Regions from separate parts of the Streptomyces sp. NPDC002911 genome, predicted to be linked through region 2. Evidence: predicted binding sites of a transcription regulator. Region 2 holds the regulator's gene; the other holds the start of a gene.
The links. The regulator HrcA, encoded in region 2, represses chaperone genes, less so after heat shock. The targets are predictions, from matches to a motif close to TTNGCACTCNGNNNNNCNGAGTGCNAA.

Region 1: a site for HrcA is predicted at 2,140-2,166, ahead of groES (co-chaperone GroES). Genes of this name have one in related genera too.

The regions. Positions count from the first base shown of each region.
Region 1 is NZ_JBSFUO010000022.1:34,903-38,313, reverse strand. Features, by position in the region: gene groL (chaperonin GroEL) at 1-1,577, opposite strand, end outside; gene groES (co-chaperone GroES) at 1,676-1,984, opposite strand; gene ACWD04_RS26235 (polysaccharide deacetylase family protein) at 2,274-3,233, opposite strand; gene ACWD04_RS26230 (THUMP-like domain-containing protein) at 3,324-3,411, shown strand, end outside.
Region 2 is NZ_JBSFUO010000002.1:66,251-69,661, reverse strand. Features, by position in the region: gene ACWD04_RS03290 (MBL fold metallo-hydrolase) at 1-694, opposite strand, end outside; gene hrcA (heat-inducible transcriptional repressor HrcA) at 860-1,876, shown strand; gene dnaJ (molecular chaperone DnaJ) at 1,877-3,016, shown strand; gene ACWD04_RS03275 (nitronate monooxygenase) at 3,160-3,411, shown strand, end outside.

The DNA.
Region 1 (3,411 bases), on a different contig from region 2:
GCCGGCTTCTCGACGACCAGGGTCTCGGTCGTGAGCAGCAGCGACGCGATGGACGCGGCGTTCTCCAGGGCGGAGCGGGTGACCTTGACCGGGTCGATGACGCCGGCCTTCACCAGGTCGCCGTACTCACCGGTCGAGGCGTTGAAGCCCTGACCCTTGTCGAGCTCGGAGACCTTCGAGGTGATGACGTAGCCCTCGAGGCCCGCGTTCTCCGCGATCCAACGGAGCGGCTCGACGGCGGCGCGGCGCACGACCGCGACACCCGTGGCCTCGTCGCCGGTCTTGTCGAGGTTGCCCTCGAGGACCTTGACGGCGTGGACCAGAGCGGAGCCACCACCGGAGACGATGCCCTCCTCGACCGCGGCGCGGGTCGCGGAGATGGCGTCCTCCAGACGGTGCTTCTTCTCCTTGAGCTCCACCTCGGTGGCGGCACCGACACGGATCACGCACACGCCGCCGGCCAGCTTCGCGAGGCGCTCCTGGAGCTTCTCGCGGTCCCAGTCGGAGTCCGTGGACTCGATCTCGGCCTTGATCTGGTTGACCCGGCCCTTGACGTCGGCGGAGTCGCCGCCGCCGTCGACGATGGTCGTGTCGTCCTTGGAGACGGTGACACGGCGGGCCGTGCCCAGCACGTCCAGACCGGCCTGGTCGAGCTTGAGGCCGACCTCCTCGGCGATGACGGTCGCGCCGGTGAGGGTGGCGATGTCGCCGAGCATGGCCTTGCGGCGGTCGCCGAAGCCCGGGGCCTTCACCGCGACGGCGTTGAAGGTGCCACGGATCTTGTTGACGACGAGGGTGGAGAGCGCCTCGCCCTCGACGTCCTCGGCGATGATCAGGAGCGGCTTGGAGGCGCCGGCCTGGATGACCTTCTCCAGCAGCGGGAGCAGCTCCTGGATGGAGCCGATCTTGCCCTGGTGGATCAGGATGTACGGGTCGTCGAGGACGGCCTCCATACGCTCCTGGTCGGTCACCATGTACGGGGACAGGTAACCCTTGTCGAAGGCCATGCCCTCGGTGAACTCGAGGTCCAGACCGAAGGTGTTGGACTCCTCGACGGTGATGACACCGTCCTTGCCGACCTTGTCCATCGCGTCCGCGATGAGCTCGCCGACCTGCGGGTCCTGCGCGGAGAGCGCGGCCACGGCGGCGATGTCGGCCTTGTCGTCGATCGGGCGCGCGGTCGCGAGGAGCTCCTCGGACACGGCCTTCACGGCGGCGTCGATGCCCTTCTTCAGGGCGGCCGGGGACGCGCCCGCGGCTACGTTGCGCAGGCCTTCGCGGACGAGGGCCTGGGCGAGCACGGTGGCGGTGGTGGTGCCGTCACCCGCTACGTCGTTGGTCTTGGTCGCCACCTCCTTCACCAGCTGGGCACCGAGGTTCTCGTACGGGTCGTCGAGCTCGACCTCGCGCGCGATGGTGACACCGTCGTTGGTGATGGTGGGAGCACCGAACTTCTTGTCGATGACGACGTTGCGGCCCTTCGGGCCGATCGTCACCTTCACCGTGTCGGCAAGCTTGTTGACGCCGCGCTCAAGGGCGCGACGGGCGTCCTCGTCGAACTTCAGGATCTTCGCCATGGGCTGAGCTGTCCTCTCAAACGAACTGCGCCCCTCGCCACCCGGCTAGTTATTTCGCAGGGGGCCAGGGGCGCAGAACAGAAGCAAACGTGGGTGAATTACTTCTCGACGATCGCGAGAACGTCGCGCGCCGAGAGGACGAGGTACTCCTCGCCGTTGTACTTCACCTCGGTGCCGCCGTACTTGCTGTACAGAACGACATCGCCGGTCTTGACGTCGAGCGGAAGCCGCTCGCCGTTCTCGAAGCGGCCCGGGCCCACGGCCAGGACGACGCCCTCCTGGGGCTTCTCCTTGGCGGTGTCCGGAATGACCAGGCCGGAAGCCGTGGTCTGCTCGGCGTCGAGCGGCTGGACCACAATGCGGTCCTCGAGCGGCTTGATCGCAACCTTGGAGCTGGTGGTCGACACGATCCGGTCTCCCCCTTCGGAGATCTCACGGGGTTTAACAGTCTGTGGGATGGCGACCGAACCGATCCGTCGTCGCGGGTGCCGGACCTGCCCTGTCGCGCAGTTGTGCTGGCACTCTCCCTGGGGGAGTGCCAGCACTGAGACTATGGCCGCGATTAGCACTCGGTCAAGCGGAGTGCCAATTCACCACCCTCGCGTGGCGTCGTGGGACCGGCGCACGCGCGGACAACGCGGGAGACCGCCGCGTCGTTCCGGCGAAGCGAGTCGGGCGCGCGCCGACCGCATCCGCTCACACGTAGTCCTCCAGCCTGGCCACGGCGTACCCCTTGTCCGTGACCGTCTTCATGACGCGGCGGATCATGTCGGCCATGGAACCCTCCCAGTCCTCGCGCCCCCGGAAGTGGGTGAGGATGATGTCGCCCGGGTGCAGGTCCTGGTCCCGCTCGCGCCACTCCATGTGGTCGGGGAACGCCTCGGCGGCCCACAGGGGCACCGCCTTGATGCCGCAGGACTTGGCGACGCGCAGGGTGTCGCCGTTGTAGTTGCCGTACGGCGGCCTGAAGAGAGTGGGCCGCTTCCCGAAGTACTTCTCGATCCTGTTCTGCTCGCCGCAGATCTCCCGTCGCTGCTCGGCCGCCGAAAGCCCTGGAAGATAGCGGTGGTTCAGCGTGTGATTGCTGAGCGTGACGCCCCGGGCCTGCATGTCCTTGAAGTAGCCGTAGTCGTCACTCACCACGTAGTCACTGAGGAAGGCGCTGTACGGGATCTTCAGCTCCGTCATCATCCGCAGCAGTTCAGGGTCCTTCTCCGCCCCGTCGTCCATCGTCAGGAAGACGATCCGCTTCTTGGTGGGCACGGTGGTGAAGACCGGCGGCAGCGACTCCCCGCCCTCCACCTCGAACCCCTCGCGGGTGGTGATGCGGGGCCTCACGGCGGGCGGCGACGGGGCGGGGAGCGGGGCCTTCGCCAGACCCCACTTCCTCGCGGCGGCAACGCGGGCCGCCTGCTCCCGCTCCAGCCGCTCGGCCCTGACAGCGGCCACGGCGGGGCCCGCCGGAGGGACTGCGGCCACCGGCTGCCCGGCGGACCCCTGCTGACCGGGGGTCGGCCCCCGCCACATCCCGGCGCCGTCGTCCGTGCCGTCGGCACACCCGGACGCGGCGGCTCCGGCCAGCAGGGCCACCAGGACCGCACAGACCGCCCTGCGGCGGTTCGTGGCGGATTTTTCTTTTTGTCGTACTAGCTGCATGGCGCCGCATCCTGCCACCGGGGCACCGGCCGCCTCCCGCGACACCTCCGGCGGGCCCGCCGGGTCCCCCGGCTGGCTCACAATGGACCCGTGAACGCCCTTCCCCCTGCCGATCAGGCCGACCCGGCCGACCCTCTCGCCGCCTTCTCCGCCCTGCGTACCCCGGAGGGCGCGGCGC
Region 2 (3,411 bases):
GGTCGCGCTGGGCCCGCACGAAGGCCGCGTCCACCACCGCGCCGTGGCCCGGCACGTACAGCGCGTCCTCGCCGCCCAGCTCCAGCAGCCGGTCCAGCGCGGCCGGCCAGCGCGAGGGGACCGCATCCCGGCCCGCCTGCGGTTCGCCGGACTCCTCGACCAGATCGCCGCAGAGCACCACGACGGGGGAGCCCGGCACGAGTACCACGAGGTCGTGGCCGCTGTGACCGGGGCCCACATTGGCCAGCAGCACCTGGAACCCGCCGCCGAGGTCGAGCGTCCACTCGCCGCTGACCTGATGTCGCGGGGCCACCAGGGCGTCCGTGGCCGCCGTGGCGTCCGCCTCACTCATCCCGTGCCGCAGCGCGTCCGCGCGCAGCTCCTCGGCGCCCCGCCGCAGCAGATCCGCCGTGCCGACCGCCCCGTAGACCTCCGCCCCGGAGAAGGCGGCGGTGCCCAGAACGTGGTCGAAGTGCGGATGGCTCAGTGCGATATGCGTCACCCTCCGGCCCAGCATCGCCTCCGCCTGGGTCCGCAGCTCGACGCCCTCCCGGAGCGTCGAACCGGTGTCGTAGAGCAGCACGCCCTCCGCTCCGGCCACCAGCGCGGCGGTCGCGTCCCAGACGGGAAGGCGCCGCCGCCCCGTACCGTTGCCCAACCGCTCCCAGCCGAGCTCTTCCCAAGAGACGTCCATAGGGCGACGCTATCGGCAACGACCTGCGCAGTCCCGTGACGGCGTGGCCGGCCGCCCTTGCCCCGGGCCCACCCCGCCCCCGTACACTGACCAGGGGGACTGCTGGCACTCGAACGCACAGAGTGCCAGGTAGACACCGGAGAACCACAGCTGGAGGTGTGCGCGGTGCTCAGTGAACGCAGACTCGAAGTGCTGCGCGCCATCGTCCAGGACTACGTCGGCACCGAGGAGCCCGTCGGCTCCAAGGCGCTCACGGAGCGGCACAGGCTCGGGGTCTCCCCGGCGACTGTCCGCAACGACATGGCGGTGCTGGAGGACGAGGGCTTCATCGCCCAGCCGCACACGAGTGCGGGCCGTATTCCGACGGACAAGGGCTACCGTCTCTTTGTCGACAAGCTCGCGGGCGTCAAACCCCTGTCGTCGCCGGAGCGCCGGGCCATTCAGAATTTTCTCGACGGCGCGGTCGACCTCGACGACGTCGTGGGCCGCACGGTCCGGCTGCTCGCGCAGCTGACCAGGCAGGTCGCCGTCGTGCAGTACCCCTCGCTGACCCGGTCGACGGTCCGGCACGTGGAGCTGCTGTCGCTGGCTCCGGCTCGGCTGATGCTGGTACTGATCACGGACACGGGCCGGGTCGAACAGCGTATGATCGATTGCCCTGCACCGTTCGGTGACACGTCACTGGCCGATCTGCGGGCCCGGCTCAACAGCCGGGTCGTCGGACGACGCTTCGCGGACGTCCCCCGGCTGGTGCAGGACCTGCCTGAGGCCTTCGAAAACGAGGACCGGGGAACCGTATCCACGGTGCTCTCCGTTCTTCTCGAAACTCTGGTCGAAGAAACGGAGGAGCGGCTGATCATCGGCGGCACCTCCAATCTCACCCGCTTCGGGCACGATTTCCCTGTGATGATCCGGCCGGTGCTGGAGGCATTGGAGGAGCAGGTCGTGCTGCTGAAGCTGCTCGGTGAGGCAACGGATTCAGGCATGACCGTACGGATCGGGCACGAGAACGCCCATGAGGGCCTCAACTCCACGTCCGTCGTCGCGGTCGGCTACGGTTCGGGCGACGAGGCAGTCGCCAAACTCGGCGTGGTCGGACCGACCCGCATGGACTACCCCGGAACGATGGGAGCGGTACGCGCAGTGGCACGTTACGTCGGACAGATCCTGGCGGATTCGTAAGTGGCCACGGACTACTACGCCGTACTCGGCGTGCGCCGCGACGCATCTCAGGACGAGATCAAGAAGGCATTCCGTCGGCTCGCTCGCGAGCTGCACCCGGATGTCAACCCGGATCCGAAGACCCAGGAGCGGTTCAAGGAGATCAACGCCGCTTACGAGGTGTTGTCGGACCCGCAGAAGAAGCAGGTCTACGACCTCGGCGGTGACCCGCTGTCCGCCTCTGGCGGCGGCGGTGGAGCGGGAGGGTTCGGAGCCGGCGGCTTCGGCAACTTCAGCGACATCATGGACGCGTTCTTCGGCAACGCCGCCCAGCGCGGGCCCCGTTCGCGGACACGGCGCGGCCAGGACGCGATGATCCGGCTGGAGATCGACCTCAACGAGGCGGCCTTCGGTACGACCAAGGACATCCAGGTCGACACGGCGGTCGTCTGTACGACCTGCAGTGGCGAGGGCGCCGCACCCGGCACCTCCGCGCAGACCTGTGACATGTGCCGCGGCCGTGGCGAGGTCTCCCAGGTCACCAGGTCCTTCCTCGGCCAGGTCATGACCTCACGGCCCTGCCCGCAGTGTCAGGGCTTCGGCACGGTCGTCCCGACGCCGTGCCCCGAGTGCGCCGGTGACGGCCGTATCCGCTCGCGGCGCACCCTCACCGTGAAGATCCCCGCCGGTGTCGACAACGGCACCCGGATCCAGCTCGCGGGCGAGGGTGAGGTCGGCCCCGGCGGCGGCCCCGCCGGCGACCTGTACGTCGAGATCCACGAGCTCTCCCACGCCGTGTTCCAACGGCGGGGAGACGACCTGCACTGCACGGTCACCATTCCGATGACGGCCGCTGCGCTCGGTACGCAGGTGCCGCTCGAGACGCTCGACGGTCTGGAGGAGATCGACATCAGGCCGGGCACCCAGTCCGGTCAGTCGGTCCCGCTGCACGGGCGGGGCATCACGCACCTGCGCGGTGGCGGGCGCGGGGACCTGATCGTGCACGTCGAGGTCCTGACCCCGACGAAGATGGACCCCGAACAGGAGCGCCTCCTGCGGGAGCTGTCCAAGCTGCGCGGCGAGGAGCGGCCCACCGGTCAGTTCCAGCCAGGGCAGCAGGGGCTGTTCTCCCGCCTGAAGGACGCCTTCAACGGCCGCTGAGCCGTGTCACCGCACCGTCCGCCGGTCCCGCACCGGCGGGCGGTGCGGTGTGTGCGGCGGCCGGTCCGCTGTATATGCGGCGGCCGGTCCGCTGTATATAGGGCCGATTCGGCACGATCCGCCGGACGTGGCACGATGCCGTCATGTCCTTGGCGCTGACCGATCTCTGCCGGTATCCGATCGTGCAGGCCCCGATGGCGGGTGGTGTCTCCCGCCCGGAGCTGGCCGCAGCCGTCACCGAGGCCGGAGGCATCGGTTTCCTCGCCGCCGGTTACAAGACCGCGGACGGGATGTACAACGAGGTCGAGCAGCTGCGGAGGTTGACCGGCGGGTGCTTCGGCGTCAACCTCTTCATGCCGCAGCCGCTGGTCGCCGACCCCAGTGCGGTCGAGGTC